Regions from separate parts of the Methylobacterium sp. PvR107 genome, predicted to be linked through region 2. Evidence: predicted binding sites of a transcription regulator. Region 2 holds the regulator's gene; each other region holds the start of a gene.

Region 1 (3,586 bases), 1.7 Mb from region 2:
CGGGCTGGGCTTCGCGCAGGGCAAGAGCATGCTCTGGCACAAGCCGTTCCTGGACCAGCGCGGCGGCCTTCAGGCGCTGGCCGCCGAGATCGCCGAGGACGCGGCCGCCACCAAGCTGGTGCGCGCCGCCGGCAAGCGCATCCACCTCGTGGCGAGCCCGTTCGAGCAGCCCTTGGGCCCGCGCGGCTTCCGGGAGGTCTGGTCCCGCCAGCTCCGGTGGGCGCGCCTGCGCCGCGTGACCTTCCCGCTGTTCTTCGCGCCCGAGATCGGCAGCGGCGTCCTGCTGCCGGCGCTCCTCGTCGCCCTCGGGGCCGGCAGCCTCGCGGGCCTCGCCGGCGCTGCCGGCCTCGCCGCCCTGTGCTATGGCGCCGAGCACCGGCTCGCGCTCCGCGCGGGCTGGCACCGTTCGCCCCGCATGCTGGCGGCCTTCCTCGTGCGCGACGCCCTGATCCCGGCGATCTGGCTCGGCGCCTGGGTCCAGAGCGCCATCGTGTGGCGCGGCAACGCCATGGACGTGCGCCCGCGCCGGGCCGCCGAGGCGCGCAGCTACGCGCCGACGGCCTGACGGCGCTCGAAGACCCGGAGGCCGAGACGTGTCGCGCCGCTACGCCCTGTACTGCCTGCCCGCCCCGGGCTCGCGCCTCGAAGCCTTCGGACGGGGCGTGCTCGGCTACGACACCGTGTCCGGGGCACCAGTTCCCCATCCGGAAGGCCTCGAAGCCCTCGCCGCCGTCACCGCGGGGGCCCGGACTTACGGCTTCCACGCCACCCTCAAGGCGCCCCTGCGCCTCGCGGCGGGCGCCACCGAGTCCGAGCTCGTTGCCGCCGCCCGCGCCCTCGCGGCCGCCCACCCGCCGGTGACGGTCGGGCCTCTGACGGTCGCCGCGCTCGGGGCGTTCCTCGCCCTGGTGCCGGACGCCCCGCCGCCGGCCCTGGGGCTGTTCGCCGCCGAGTGCGTCGCGGCGCTCGACCCGTTCCGCGCGCCGCCCACCGAGGCCGAGCGTGCGAAGCGCCGCCCCGAGCGCCTCGATCCGCGCGGCCGCGCGCTGCTCGATCGCTGGGGCTACCCGTACGTGTTCGAGGCCTTCCGCTTCCACATGACCCTGACCGACGCCCTGCCGGAGGCGGATCGCGACGCCTGGCACCGGCGCCTGTCGGAGGCCTATGCCGCCTCCGGGCCCGAGCCCCTGGTGATCGACGCCCTCGGCCTCCTGACCCAGGACGGGACCGCGCCGTTCCGGCTCCTGGCACGCCTGCCCTTCGGAGAACCCCGTGGCTGACCTCTCCCTCGGCCTCGAGCCGGCGATCGATCCGAGTGCCCGGATCGTGGATTGCCGCCTCGGCCGCTACACCGAGATCGGCGCGCGCACCCGTCTCACCGAGACAAGCCTCGACGATTATTCCTACCTCGGCCCGGACGGCGAGGTGATCTACACCACGATCGGCAAGTTCTGCTCGATCGCCGCCAGCGTCCGGATCAACCCCGGCAACCACCCGATGGAGCGCGCCTCCCAGGCGCATTTCACCTACCGGGCGCATTCTTATTGGCCCGAGGAATCCGACGAGCCGGCCTTCTTCGACCGGCGCCGGGCGAGCCCGGTGGCGATCGGCCACGATGTCTGGATCGGCCACGGCGTGGTGGTCCTGCCCGGCCGCACCATCGGCACCGGCGCGGTGGTCGGCGCCGGCGCGATCGTCACCCGGGACGTCGAACCCTACACGATCGTGGTCGGCAATCCCGCCCGGCCGGTCCGGCGCCGGTTTCCGGACGTCGTCGCCGCGCGGCTGGAGCACCTCGCCTGGTGGGACTGGGACCACGAGCGCCTGCGCCGGGCGCTTCCGGATTTCCGCGGGCTTTCGATCGAAGCCTTCCTCGACCGGTACGAATCCTGATGCGGCGAGCGACAGTAGACGTTGCGCCGGCAAACAACATCGGATCGTATTCGTCATCCAATCGTCGTAGAACAGGCGTTTAGCTGCGACCATTCCCCGGCGGATGGATGCATGCTGGTCATCGAGGATCTTACGCGCCAGTACGGTGATCGGCGCGCCGTCGACGGTGTCTCGCTGCGGATCGAGCCCGGCAGCTTCGTCGGCGTGATCGGCCGGTCCGGTGCCGGCAAATCGACGCTGCTGCGGCTCATCAACCGCCTGGCGGACCCGAGTTCGGGGCGCATCCTCCACGACGGGCGCGACGTCACGCGGCTGCGGGGACGCGCCCTGCGGGACTGGCGCACCCGCTGCGCCATGATCTTCCAGCAGTTCAACCTCGTCGGCCGCCTCGACGTGATGACCAACGTCCTGATGGGCCGGCTGAGCCACGTGCCGAGCTACCGATCCCTGCTGCGGCAATGGTCCGAGGAGGACCGGGCGATGGCGCTCGCCGCCCTTGAGAGCTTCGACATGGGCGAGTTCGCCGGCCAGCAGGCCGACGGCCTGTCGGGCGGCCAGCAGCAGCGCGTCGCCATCGCCCGCGCCCTGGTGCAGGAGCCCGAGATCCTGCTCGCCGACGAGCCGGTGGCCTCCCTCGACCCGCGCAACACCCGCTTGGTAATGGACGCGCTGGCCGAGGTGAACCGCCGCTACGGCATCACCGTCCTGTGCAACCTGCACTCCCTCGACCTCGCCCGCGCCTATTGCGACCGCCTCGTCGGGCTCAGTGCCGGCCGGGTGGTGTTCGAGGGCGGGCCGTTCGACCTCACCCAGGATGTCGCCCGCCGGCTCTACGGCCTGGAGGCCGGCGAGGTGCTCGACGATTCGGCCCGACGCGAGGCCGAGCAGCGGGCGGCGATGCCGGGCCGGCCCGGCTTCGTGCCGGCGCGGCCCGTGCGCGAGGCCGCCCTCGGCGCCTGAACCGGGCCGTCCGGCCCCAACAGCAACGACAAATCGGGAAACGCCCGGCCGGCCCCGCGCCCGGCCGAACCCGCGACACACGCCGACACGAAGGATGACACGATGTTCACCCGACGCACCCTCGCCGCAGCCGCCACGGCCCTCGCGCTCCTCGGCCTGCCGGCTGCCGCCCAGGACTGGAAGGCGCAGTATCCCGAGCTGACCCTGGCGGTGATTCCGATGGAGAATGCCAGCGGTACGGTCGACCGCTACGCGCCGCTTGCGGATTACCTGACCAAGACGGTCGGCGTGCCGGTGAAGCTGCGGGTCGCCAGCGACTACGCAGCGGTGATCGAGGGCCAGCGCGCCGGCAACATCCAGCTCGCCTTCTACGGGCCGGCCTCCGTCGCCCGCGCCGCGATGACCGGCGTGAAGGTCGAGCCGGTGGTGAGCCCGATCCACGAGACCGGCGCCGCGGGCTATTACTCGGTGATCTACGCGCTGGCTTCCAGCCCGTACAAGACCATCGAGGATCTGAAGGGCAAGAACCTCGCCCTCGTCGATCCGAATTCCACCTCCGGCAACCAGGCGCCGCGCTTCTTCCTGAAGCGGGCCGGCTACGACGTGGACAAGTTCTTCGGCAAGGCGGTCTTTGCCGGCAGCCACGAGAACGCCGTCCTGGCGCTGACCCAGGGCACGGTCGAGGCCGCCGCCAACCTGTGGAATTCCGAGACCGACTCGATCGTCACCCGCA
Region 2 (3,586 bases):
CCGGGCCGCCCTGCCGGTCCCTGCGCTCTGGCCGCTGCATCTCGCGGGTCAGGGCGAGACGCTGCGGCTCGAATTCGCGGCGACCGGCCTCAAGGCGGATTCCATTCGGAACGCCGCATTCTTCCCCTATTCCGAAACGGTGATCGACAACGCCGCCGCGCAGGTGATGTCGGTCGATGAGGCCGGCCTGCATCTCATACTTGTCCGCAGCAGCCCGACCGAGCCGGCGCCGGCCGCGCTTCCGGGTGTCCTGACCCTCGAGGAGGTCACCGATGCGGGTCCCCGCCGGCTCGCCTTCGCGTATGGCGACGAGCCGGTCCTGCCGGTGGCGACCGCCGCCGCGAATCCGGAAGCGCCCGCAGCACGGGCGAACGCACCCGATTTCGACGCGCTGACGCTCGCGACCGCGGCGGCCTTCGCCTTCCTCGGCGGACTGATCCTCAACCTGATGCCCTGTGTCTTCCCGGTCCTGTCGATCAAGGTTCTCGGCCTGATCCGGCATGCCGGCGAGAGCCCGGGCCGCCTCCGCCTCCATGGGCTGGCCTACACCGCCGGAGTGCTGGCAAGCTTCCTGGGCCTCGCAGGTGTCCTGATTGCCCTGAAGGGCGGCGGCGCGGCGATCGGCTGGGGCTTCCAGCTGCAATCGCCGATCGTGGTGGCGGGGCTGGCCTATCTGCTGTTTGCGATGGGCCTCAGCCTGTCGGGAGTCGTCCATGTCGGCGGCCGGCTTGCCGGCCTCGGCGACGGGCTCGCCCGGCGCGCGGGCCTGAGCGGCTCGTTCTTCACGGGCGTGCTCGCGACGCTCGTGGCCACGCCCTGCACGGCGCCGTTCATGGGCTCGGCGGTGGGCTTCGCGCTGACCCAGAGCGCCGGCGTGGCGTTCGCGGTGTTCGCGAGCCTCGGCCTCGGACTCGCCCTGCCCTTCCTGGCGCTGACCCTCTGGCCGCCGGCCCTGCGGGCGCTGCCGCGGCCCGGCGCCTGGATGGAGATCCTCAAGCAGATCCTGGCCTTCCCGGTCTACGCGACCGTGGCTTGGCTGATCTGGGTGCTGGCGCAGCAGGTCGATCCGCGCGGGCTGCTGGCAGCGCTGATCGGGCTGGTGCTGGTCGCCTTCGCCGCCTGGGCGTGGGAGCGCGGACGTGCCGCCGCACCCCGTGCCGGTCGGATCGCCCAGGCCGCCGCAATCCTCGCGATCATCGCCGTCGCGGCCCTTGCGGTGACCCTCCCGCAGGACCGCCCGGTCCCGTCGGCGCAGGCCGCCGCCGACGGGATCGAGCCGTTCACGCAGGCGCGCCTCGACTCGCTGGTGAGTGCCCGCCGCCCGGTCTTCATCGACATGACGGCGGCGTGGTGCATCACCTGTGCGGTGAACGAGGCGACCTCGCTCAACACCAAGGCCGTGCGGGCCGCGATGGCCGAGCGCGGCGTGACCTACATGAAGGGCGACTGGACCAACCAGAATCCCGAGATCACCCGCCTGTTGGAGAAGTACGGGCGCAGCGGCGTGCCGCTCTACCTTCTCTATGCCGGCACCGGAGAGCCCCAGGTTCTCCCGCAAATCCTCACGGAAGGGACGGTTCTGGCGGCGCTGGACGCGGTTCCGGCCGCGTCCGGCCGGAGTGCGGCGCTGGCACGCTAAGATCTTTAGGGGGCTCGGCGCTCGAGCATCGATGCGCCCGTCCCGCCGTCTGCGCGAGCGGAACAATCGAGCCGCGCCACGCTCACCGGCGTCCCGCTGCCCTGGGTCACTTCGCTGAGCGCATGATGACGGCGGGCCGAATGCTGTTCCTTTCGGACAAGCCCGTGCGGCTGCCTCAGGCTTCGAGCGAGAACGTCTCGTCGAAGGCGTAGCCCGAGCCGCGGACCGTGCGGATCGGGTCGGTCTGGCGCGGGCCGTTGAGCGCCTTGCGCAGGCGCCCGACATGCACGTCCACGGTGCGCTCGTCGATATAGACGTCGTGGCCCCAGACCCCGTCGAGGAGCTGCTCGCGGGAGAAGACCCGGCCTGGAGCCAGCATCAGGAATTCCAGCAGCCGGAACTCGGTCGGGCCGAGATGCAACTCCTCGCCCCCGCGGCGGACGCGGTGACCGGTGCGGTCGAGTTCGAGATCGCCGGCGGCCAGCCGATCCGAGCTATGGGCGGGCTTGGCCCGGCGCAGCAGCGCACGGATCCGGGCGAGCAGCTCCGGCACGGAGAACGGCTTGACGATGTAATCGTCGGCGCCGGTGCCGAGACCGCGGATCCGGTCGCCCTCTTCGCCGCGGGCGGTGAGCATGATCACCGGCAGCCGCTCGGTCTCCCGGCGCGCCCGGATCCTGCGGCAGAGCTCGATTCCCGAGAGGCCCGGCAGCATCCAGTCGAGCAGGACGAGATCGGGGATCCGCTCGGCCAGGAGCAGCTCCGCATCGTCGCCGCGCGCCGCCGAGTCAACGAGGAAGCCCTCGGCCTCAAGGTTGTAGCGCAGCAGCGTGGTCAGCGCCTCCTCGTCCTCAACGATCAGGACTTGCATGCTCACGTTCGAAGACCCGTTCCCAAGGCGGCGCCATACGGCCTGCCGATGTCCCGACTCTCATCGGAGCGCGCGTGCAGGCCGAGGATGCGGGAGGCGCCGCTCAGCCTCAACCCGCACCCTCCGATTCTCCGACGGTACCCCGCTGGGGGGCGCAGGCCGGGCGTGAATCGGGGACGGCTCGCCTACGGAGCCTGCACCCCGTCCACGGTCGCGTAGTTCGACGCGTCGTTCTTTGGCCGATCACCCGCTAGCGTCTCGCCGGTGGCGAGATAGTGGATCGTCTCGGCGATGTTGGTGGTGTGGTCGCCGATGCGCTCGACGTTCTTGGCGCAGAACAGCAGATGCGTGCAGAATGAGATGTTACGCGGATCCTCCATCATGTAGGTCAGGAGCTCGCGGAACAGCGAATTGTACAGGGCGTCGATCTCACCGTCGCGCTCCCAGACATCGTGGGCCGATTCGATATCGCGGCTCGCATAGGCGTCGAGCACATCCTTGAGCTGGCCTTCGGCGAGGTCGCTCATGTGGCGCACGCCGAGCACGATCTTCTGGGCCGGCGCCTGATCGGAGATCGCGACAACCCGCTTGGCCACGTTCTTGGCGAGGTCGCCGATCCGCTCGAGGTCGCCGGAGACGCGGATCGCCGAGATGGTCTCGCGCAGATCGATGGCCAGGGGCTGGCGCCGGGCGATCAGCAGAACCGCGCGCTCCTCGATGTCCCGCTGCAGCGCGTCGAGGCGCTTGTCGGCGAGGATCACCGCCTGGGCGAGTGTGTCGTCCCGGCGCACGAGGGCATCGGTCGCCTCCGCGGTCATCTTCTCGGCCACGCCGCCCATCTCCGAGATCGAGCGACGCAGGTTCTCCAGGTCGGTGTCATAGGAGGAGACGATATGGCCGGGCATGATGGATCCTTCGATGGAGTCCCGGGGACGGCCCTCCGGGGGGCTTGCGGGATCCGCCGGCCCGCTCGGGACGCGAAGCGGCGGACCCGCGACCGGAGCTCTCCGGCAGACTAGCCGAACCGGCCGGTGATGTAGTCCTGCGTGCGCCGTTCCGTCGGGTTCATGAACATC
Region 3 (3,586 bases), 2.4 Mb from region 2:
ATCCGGCCCTCCGCTTCCGCGATCGGCACGTAGTCGACCTTGTTGCGGGTCAGCATCTGGGCGGCGCGCTTGGGCGGCATCACCATCTCGGGCAGGTGCTCGGGGGCGAATTGCCGCCGCTGCAGCGTGGAGGTGCCGGCCTCCCGATGGAAGGCGTGGAACTCGCCGCAGAGGTCGCGCAGGCGCACGCCGCGGTAGCGGTTCGGCCGGCGATTGACGAATTCCGGCATGGCCTCCTCCAGCAGGACGTTGTCGTCGTGGTGCCGCTTGAAGGCGACGAGGCCCGAGATCAGCGTGCCGGCCTTCGAGGATTCGACCCCCGGGGTCAGCAGGAAGAGCAGCGAGTTCAGGTCGTTCTTCTCGGCGACGATCCGGTTCTCACGCAGGTATTGCGCCACGATCGGCGCCGGCACGCCGTGCTGGGCGTAGGCGCCGGTGTGCCGGTCGAAGCCGGGGGTCAGCACGGTGAGCTTGTTCGGGTCGGTGATCGCGTAGCCCGGCGCCACGTGGGTGAAGCCGTGCCAGCGCGCGCCGGGCTTCAGCTCCCAGTGGCGCGGCGTGGCCGCGAGCTCGTCGGTCGGCACGCTCTCCCACGGCACCTCGGCGCCGTCGGCGTTCACCGTCACGTCCGGCACGAACGGGTCGAAGAACCAGCGCCGCGCCGGGTCGCGCTCGTTCTCCTCGAACTCGCGCCGGATCGCCCGCACCTTCTTGCGCCACTCGATCCCGAGCCGGATCGTGTCGTCCCACAGGATCATGCCCGAGCGCCCCTTCATCATCTGGGCGCCGACATCGAGCGAGGCGAAGAGCGGGTAGAACGGCGAGGTCGAGGCGTGGACCAGGAAGCTCTCGTTGAGCCGCTTGTGCTCGACCCGCCGGGTCTGGCCGCGGATGTGCCCGTCCCGGGTGTGGATCTGCGAGGCCTGGGAGAAGCTCGCGAGCTGCTTGTGGGTCGATTGCGTGGCGACGATGCCGGGCGAGGTCTCGTCGAGCCCGGTCAGGCCCATGGCGAAGCGGCGGGCGTAGAGCGGGTGGAACTTCATGAAGCCCGCCCAGGCCTCGTCGAACAGGATGTAGTCGCAGAGGTGGCCGATCTTCTCCAGGATCTCCTGGGCGTCGTAGATCGTGCCGTCGTAGGTGCATTGCTCGATCACCGCGACGCGGAACGGCCGCTCCCGGCGCCACGCCTCCGGATCGGTCACCAGCGGGTTGCGGCGGATTTTTTCGCGAATCCGCGTCTCGTCCAGGGCCTCGTGGAAGATCGGGCCGATCAGCCCGTAGGCGTTGCGGTCCGTCTCCAGAAAAATCGGGATGCCGCCGCCGAGGAACAGGGCGCCGTGATGGGCCGCCTTGTGGTTGTTGCGGTCGAACAGGACCAGGTCGTCCTCGGCCACCAGGGAGGACAGGACGATCTTGTTGGAGGCCGAGGTGCCGTTGAGGACGAAGTAGGTCTTCTCCGCGCCGAAGATCTTGGCGGCCTCCTTCTGGGCCTTCAGCGCCGGGCCCTCGTGGGTCAGCAGGTCGCCGAGGTCGAGGACCGAATTGTCGAGGTCGTCCCGGAAGATCGCCTCGCCCAGGTGCTCGACGAAGATCCGGCCGATCGGCGAGCGGTTGTAGAAGATGCCGCCGTTGTGGCCCGGGCAGGTCCAGAGCTGGTTGCCCTTCTCGGCGTAGTCGACGAGCGCGCCGAAGAACGGCGTCTTGAGGGTCTCGGCGTATTGCGTGACCCGGCTGACGAGGCCGCGGGCGATGTATTCCGGCGTCTCCTCGGCGAGGAAGATGTAGCCGTCGATGAAGTCGAGGAGCTCGACCGGGATGTCCTCCAGCCGCTTGCGGCGGACCATGATGACGATCGGCATCTCCAGGCCGCGCCGACGCATCATGTCGATGAGGGCGGCGCCCTTGCCGTCGAGGCCGCGCTTGCCCCAATCGACCACGAGGCAGCCGACCGCCGCGTCGGTCTGCACGGCGATGGCGGCGTCCTCGACGCGTCGGGCGCGCACCACCTCGAAGCCGCGCTGCTCCACGGCCGCCACGATCTGGTTGAGGCGCGCGCCCTCCAGATCGTCCGGATCGAAGGCCGGGGCGCACATCAGGACCGTGAAGCGGCGGTGGAAGTCCATGGAGCCCTCTCTGGCCTCGAATGCAGCGCGTGGCTTTCCGGCCCGTCTGCGACGATTGCATGACACGCGTCCGTGGTGGCGGCCGATCCGGGACGAAAGGTCGTGATCCGGGTGAGCGCGGCTTCTCCGTGCGTCTCCCCCCTCTGCGGGGGAGGGAGGGCGCGTGGGAGATCTGGACCGCCGTAGCCGGATCTGTGTCGCCCCGCCTTCAGGCGCCGATCACTTCGGCCATGGGCCGGAGCGCGATGCCCTGCGCGGCGAGGCCGTCGCGCAGCCGCGCGGCCATCGCCACGGCGCCCGGCGTGTCGCCGTGGACGCAGACGCTGTCGATCCGGGTCGGGATCCGCCCTCCGGACATGCAGGAAATCGCCCCGTCGCCGAGCATCCGCACGACCCGCTCGGCCACCGCGTCGGGCGCGTGCAGCACCGCCCCGGGCAGCTTGCGCGAGACGAGGTTGCCGTTCTCCGCGTAGGCCCGGTCGGCGTAGACCTCGCGGACGAGGGGCAGGCCGAGCCGCTCCCCGGCGCGCTCGGTCTCCAGGCCGGGCATCACCACGAAGATCAGGTCGCGGTCGAGGGTGCGGATCGCCCGGGCCACCGCCAGGGCGAGATCCGCGTCCTCGTTGGCGATGTTGCCGAGCGCCCCGTGGGTCTTCACGTGCCGCACCGGGCAGCCCGCGTCCTGCGCCAGCGCGAGCAGGGCGCCGACTTGGTAGAGCACGGCCTTCTCGACATCCGCCGGCCGCTCGCCGTGGATCGGGCGCCGGCCGAAGCCCCAGAGATCGAGGAAGCCCGGATGGGCGCCGGCCTGGACGCCGTTCGCGGCGGCAAGCCGCAGGGTCTCGTGCATGACGAGCGGGTCGCCGGCGTGGAAGCCGCAGGCGATGTTGGCCGAGGTGGCGATGGTCAGCATCCCGGCATCGTCGCCCAGGCGGTAGATGCCGAAGCCCTCGCCCATGTCGCAGTTCAGGTCGACGATCATCGCGGCGCTCCGGGCGGCGTCACAGGGCGCGCCGGTGCGGCCAGACATCCGGGTTGACCAGCCCGCCCGGCCGCCGGCCGGCGAGGACGTCGACCACCCGGCCCGCCGCGGTCTCGGCGGTGCGGATCAGCGCCGCCTCCGTGGAGCCGCCGACATGGGGCGTCAGGATCGCCCGCGCCTGGCGGGCGAGGGGATGGTCGGCGGGCAGGGGCTCCTGCGCGAACACATCGAGCCCGGCGCCCGCGATCGTGCCGGCCTCCAGCGCCTCGATCAGGGCCGCCTCGTCGATCAGGCCGCCGCGGCTGGTGTTGATCAGGAACGCGTCCCGCTTCATCCGGGCGAGCTGCGCCCGGCCGATCAGGCCGCGTGTGTCCGGGGTCAGCGGCACGTGCAGCGAGACGATGTCGGCCTCAGCGAGGAGCGTGTCGACCGAGGCGGCCCGCAGCGCGCCGGCATTGGCGAAATCGGCGTCGGGGCGGCT
Region 4 (3,586 bases), 120 kb from region 2:
GGGCCTCAAGGGCCTTCAGCACGATCTTGATGCCGGCCTGGACGTCCGGGATGTCGGACTTCAGCTCGGCAACCGCTTTCTTGGCGCGCAGGAGCGCGGTGCCGCCGCCGGGGACGATGCCTTCCTCGACCGCCGCGCGGGTGGCGTTGAGGGCGTCGTCGACGCGGTCCTTCTTCTCCTTGACCTCGACCTCGGTCGCGCCGCCGACGCGGATCACCGCGACGCCGCCCGCGAGCTTGGCCAGGCGCTCCTGCAGCTTCTCGCGGTCGTAGTCCGAGGTCGTCTCCTCGATCTGCGCCTTGATCTGGCTGATCCGGCCCTCGATGTCGGACTTCTCGCCGACGCCGTCGATGATCGTGGTGTTCTCCTTCTCGATCCGCACGCGCTTGGCGCGGCCGAGCATCGGGAGCGTCACGTTCTCGAGCTTGATGCCGAGATCCTCGGCGATCATCTGGCCCTTGGTCAGGATCGCGATGTCCTCGAGCATCGCCTTGCGGCGGTCACCGAAGCCCGGCGCCTTGACGGCCGCGACCTTCAGGCCGCCCCGGAGCTTGTTGACCACCAGCGTGGCCAGAGCCTCGCCCTCGATGTCCTCGGCGATGATCAGGAGCGGCTTGCCGGTCTGGACCACGGCCTCGAGCACCGGCAGCATGGCCTGGAGCGAGGACAGCTTCTTCTCGTGGATGAGGATGTAGGGGTCCTCGAGCTCGGCGACCATCTTCTCCGCGTTGGTGATGAAGTACGGGGAGAGGTAGCCGCGGTCGAACTGCATGCCCTCGACGACGTCGAGCTCGGTCTCGGCGGTCTTGGCCTCCTCGACCGTGATCACGCCCTCGTTGCCCACCTTCTGCATGGCGTGGGCGATCATCTGGCCGATCTCGGTGTCGCCGTTCGACGAGATGGTGCCGACCTGGGCGACCTCGTCGGAGGTCGAGACCTTCTTGGCGCGGGCGGTGATGTCCTTCACGGCGGCCGCCGTGGCGAGGTCGATGCCGCGCTTCAGGTCCATCGGGTTGATGCCGGCGGCGACGTACTTGGCGCCTTCGCGAACGATGGCCTGGGCCAGCACGGTCGCGGTGGTGGTGCCGTCACCCGCGATGTCGTTGGTCTTCGAGGCCACTTCGCGCACCATCTGGGCGCCCATGTTCTCGAAGCGGTCGGAGAGCTCGATCTCCTTGGCGACCGTCACACCGTCCTTGGTGATGCGCGGGGCGCCGAAGCTCTTCTCGATCACGACGTTGCGGCCCTTCGGGCCCAGCGTCACCTTCACCGCGTCGGCGAGGATGTCGACGCCGCGCAGCATCTTATCGCGGGCGTCGGCGGAGAAACGAACGTCTTTCGCTGCCATGGTTTGCCTCTTGTCTCGTGGTTGAACCCCAAGGCCTCAGGCGGCCTCAAAGGGCGGGGACGGATGATACGATCAGGCGGCGACGACGCCCATGATGTCGGATTCCTTCATGATCAGCAGGTCCTGACCGTCGATCTTGACCTCGGTGCCGGACCACTTGCCGAACAGGACGCGGTCGCCGGCCTTGACGTCGAGCGCGTTGACGCGGCCGGACTCGTCGCGGGCGCCGGGACCGACGGCGACGACTTCGCCCTCCTGCGGCTTCTCCTTGGCGGTGTCCGGGATGATGATGCCGCCCTTGGTCTTCTCTTCGCCTTCGATGCGACGGACGACCACTCGGTCGTGCAGCGGACGGAACTTCATGAGCTGCCCTCTTGCTTCAGGTCTGGAGTTGGCGTTGATGCGGCCGGCGGGACCGCTCGCGAACTCGACTGTTAGCACTCTGTCTCGGCGAGTGCCAAAGACGGCGGCGAGATAGGCCCGCTGCGGTTTCGAGTCAAGACTGTCGCACCCCCGCGCGACGGGGCGATGACGCGCCGGCGGCTGTCTTTCACCAACATGGATAACGCGCTCTCATGCTGAGCCTGCATGGTTCCGAAGGCCCGGTGGCGCTGCAACCCGGCAGCCCGATCCCGCGCGACACGGTGTGGCTGGACCTGAACGATCCGAGCCCCGAGGAAGCCGCGGCGGTCGAAGCCGCGACCGGCCTGCGCGTGCCGTCCCGGGCGGCGCTCTCGGAAGTCGAGACGTCGAGCCGCCTGCGCCGGGTCAAGGGGGGGCTCTCGCTGTCGACGCCGATGATCACCTTCGAGCAGAGCGCGTCGCAGCTGAAGCCGCTGGGCTTCCTGCTGACCAAGGATCACCTCGTCACGATCCGCTTCCACGACCTGCGGGCGTTCGATTCCTCGGCGAAGCGCATCGTGGACGGCGACGGCAGCACGACCCCGAGCGAGGTCTTCCTCGTCGTCTTGGAGGAACTGGTCGACAGCCTCGCGGACGCGCTCGAAGACATGGCATCGGAACTCGACTCGCTCTCGACCCGCATCTTCGACTTCGACGTCCGCGGCGCCGACCGCCGCCGGCTGGAGAGCCCGCCGCCCCGCCGCCGCGACCTCGCGCTGCGCCGGATCCTGCGCGGCATCAGCAATCGCGGGAAGGTGCTGGGCAAGATCCGCGCGAGCCTGCTCGGCTTGGAGCGGATCGTGCCGTTCGTGTCGGCCGCCTGCGACGGGCTCGGCCTGCCCGAGGATGGACGCTTCGATACGATCCGGCGCGACATCGAATCGCTCGACGAGTTCGAGACCCGGCTCGCCGAGAACGTGCAATTCCTCCTCGACGCGGCGCTCGGCCTGATCAACATCGAGCAGAACAACGTCTTCCGGGTGCTGACCGTGGTCTCGGTGGTCGGCGTCCCGCCGACGCTGATCGCCTCGATGTACGGCATGAACTTCAAGCACATGCCGGAACTCGACTGGGCCTACGGCTACCCTTACGCGCTCGGGTTGATCCTCTTCAGCGCCATTGCCCCGATCGTCTATTTCCGACTCCGGGGCTGGTTCTGACATCCCGCCGGAAACCGCATCCAGGGCGATGTCCTGCGGACCAACCTCGGTTGACCGCCATCGACACCTTCCCCGATCGATCGTCCGCCAGATCCGCGCCCGGATTGCCGGGCTCCTCACCGGCCAATCGGCCGACCTGTCGAAGCGCGCGACCGTGCTCAGGACGTCCGCCTGAGAAAGTGCTCAGTCCCGGGCGAGTTGCGCCCGACCGATTGCGAAGACCCGCCCGTCTCCGAGAAGGTGCGCGGTGAACCCGTTCGGAAACAAGCTCTCGATCGCCTTGTCGCGGACGTTCAGGCCGCCCGCATAAGCCCCGAAGGCCGGCATCACGAGGCGCGACCCGTCGGTGGCGAAGCAGCGGCGGCGGACTGCGCGGCCCCGCATGGCGACCTTGCCGCAGGGATGAAGATGGCCGGCGATCTCGCCGGCCACGGGCTCCGGGCTCGGCTCGTGGCGCAGGACGAGGCCACCGATGGTCAGCGACTCGGCGTAGCGGCCGCCGACGCCCTCGCTGACCGCCGCATCGTGGTTTCCGGCGATCCAGACCCAGTCCCGGCCCTCCTGCAGCGCCGCCACCAGGGCGCGGTCACCCGGCTCCATCCGCTCGGGCCCGCGGACATCGTGGAAGGAATCGCCGAGCGCGACCACGCGGGCGGGATCGTGGCGCACCACGGCC

The links. The regulator PhoB, encoded in region 2, activates phosphate uptake and scavenging genes when phosphate is short. The targets are predictions, from matches to a motif close to TGTCATNNANCTGTCAT.
Region 1: a site for PhoB is predicted at 1,945-1,961, ahead of phnC (phosphonate ABC transporter ATP-binding protein). Genes of this name have one in related genera too.
Region 3: a site for PhoB is predicted at 2,172-2,188, ahead of JOE48_RS16090 (Orn/Lys/Arg decarboxylase N-terminal domain-containing protein). Genes of this name have one in related genera too.
Region 4: a site for PhoB is predicted at 1,866-1,882, ahead of JOE48_RS05275 (CorA family divalent cation transporter). Genes of this name have one in related genera too.

Annotation. Positions count from the first base shown of each region.
Region 1 is NZ_JAFIBW010000001.1:2,772,324-2,775,909, reverse strand. It holds gene JOE48_RS13045 (ceramide glucosyltransferase) at 1-565, shown strand, start outside; gene JOE48_RS13040 (DUF1045 domain-containing protein) at 594-1,280, shown strand; gene JOE48_RS13035 (chloramphenicol acetyltransferase) at 1,273-1,893, shown strand; gene phnC (phosphonate ABC transporter ATP-binding protein) at 2,005-2,853, shown strand; gene phnD (phosphonate ABC transporter substrate-binding protein) at 2,956-3,586, shown strand, end outside.
Region 2 is NZ_JAFIBW010000001.1:1,029,315-1,032,900, forward strand. It holds gene JOE48_RS04715 (protein-disulfide reductase DsbD) at 1-1,639, shown strand, start outside; gene phoB (phosphate regulon transcriptional regulator PhoB) at 1,815-2,510, opposite strand; gene phoU (phosphate signaling complex protein PhoU) at 2,696-3,415, opposite strand; gene pstB (phosphate ABC transporter ATP-binding protein PstB) at 3,526-3,586, opposite strand, start outside.
Region 3 is NZ_JAFIBW010000001.1:3,410,000-3,413,585, forward strand. It holds gene JOE48_RS16090 (Orn/Lys/Arg decarboxylase N-terminal domain-containing protein) at 1-2,123, opposite strand, end outside; gene JOE48_RS16095 (LamB/YcsF family protein) at 2,332-3,105, opposite strand; gene JOE48_RS16100 (hydroxyacid dehydrogenase) at 3,125-3,586, opposite strand, start outside.
Region 4 is NZ_JAFIBW010000001.1:1,148,088-1,151,673, reverse strand. It holds gene groL (chaperonin GroEL) at 1-1,348, opposite strand, end outside; gene groES (co-chaperone GroES) at 1,421-1,711, opposite strand; gene JOE48_RS05275 (CorA family divalent cation transporter) at 1,924-2,910, shown strand; gene pdeM (ligase-associated DNA damage response endonuclease PdeM) at 3,094-3,586, opposite strand, start outside.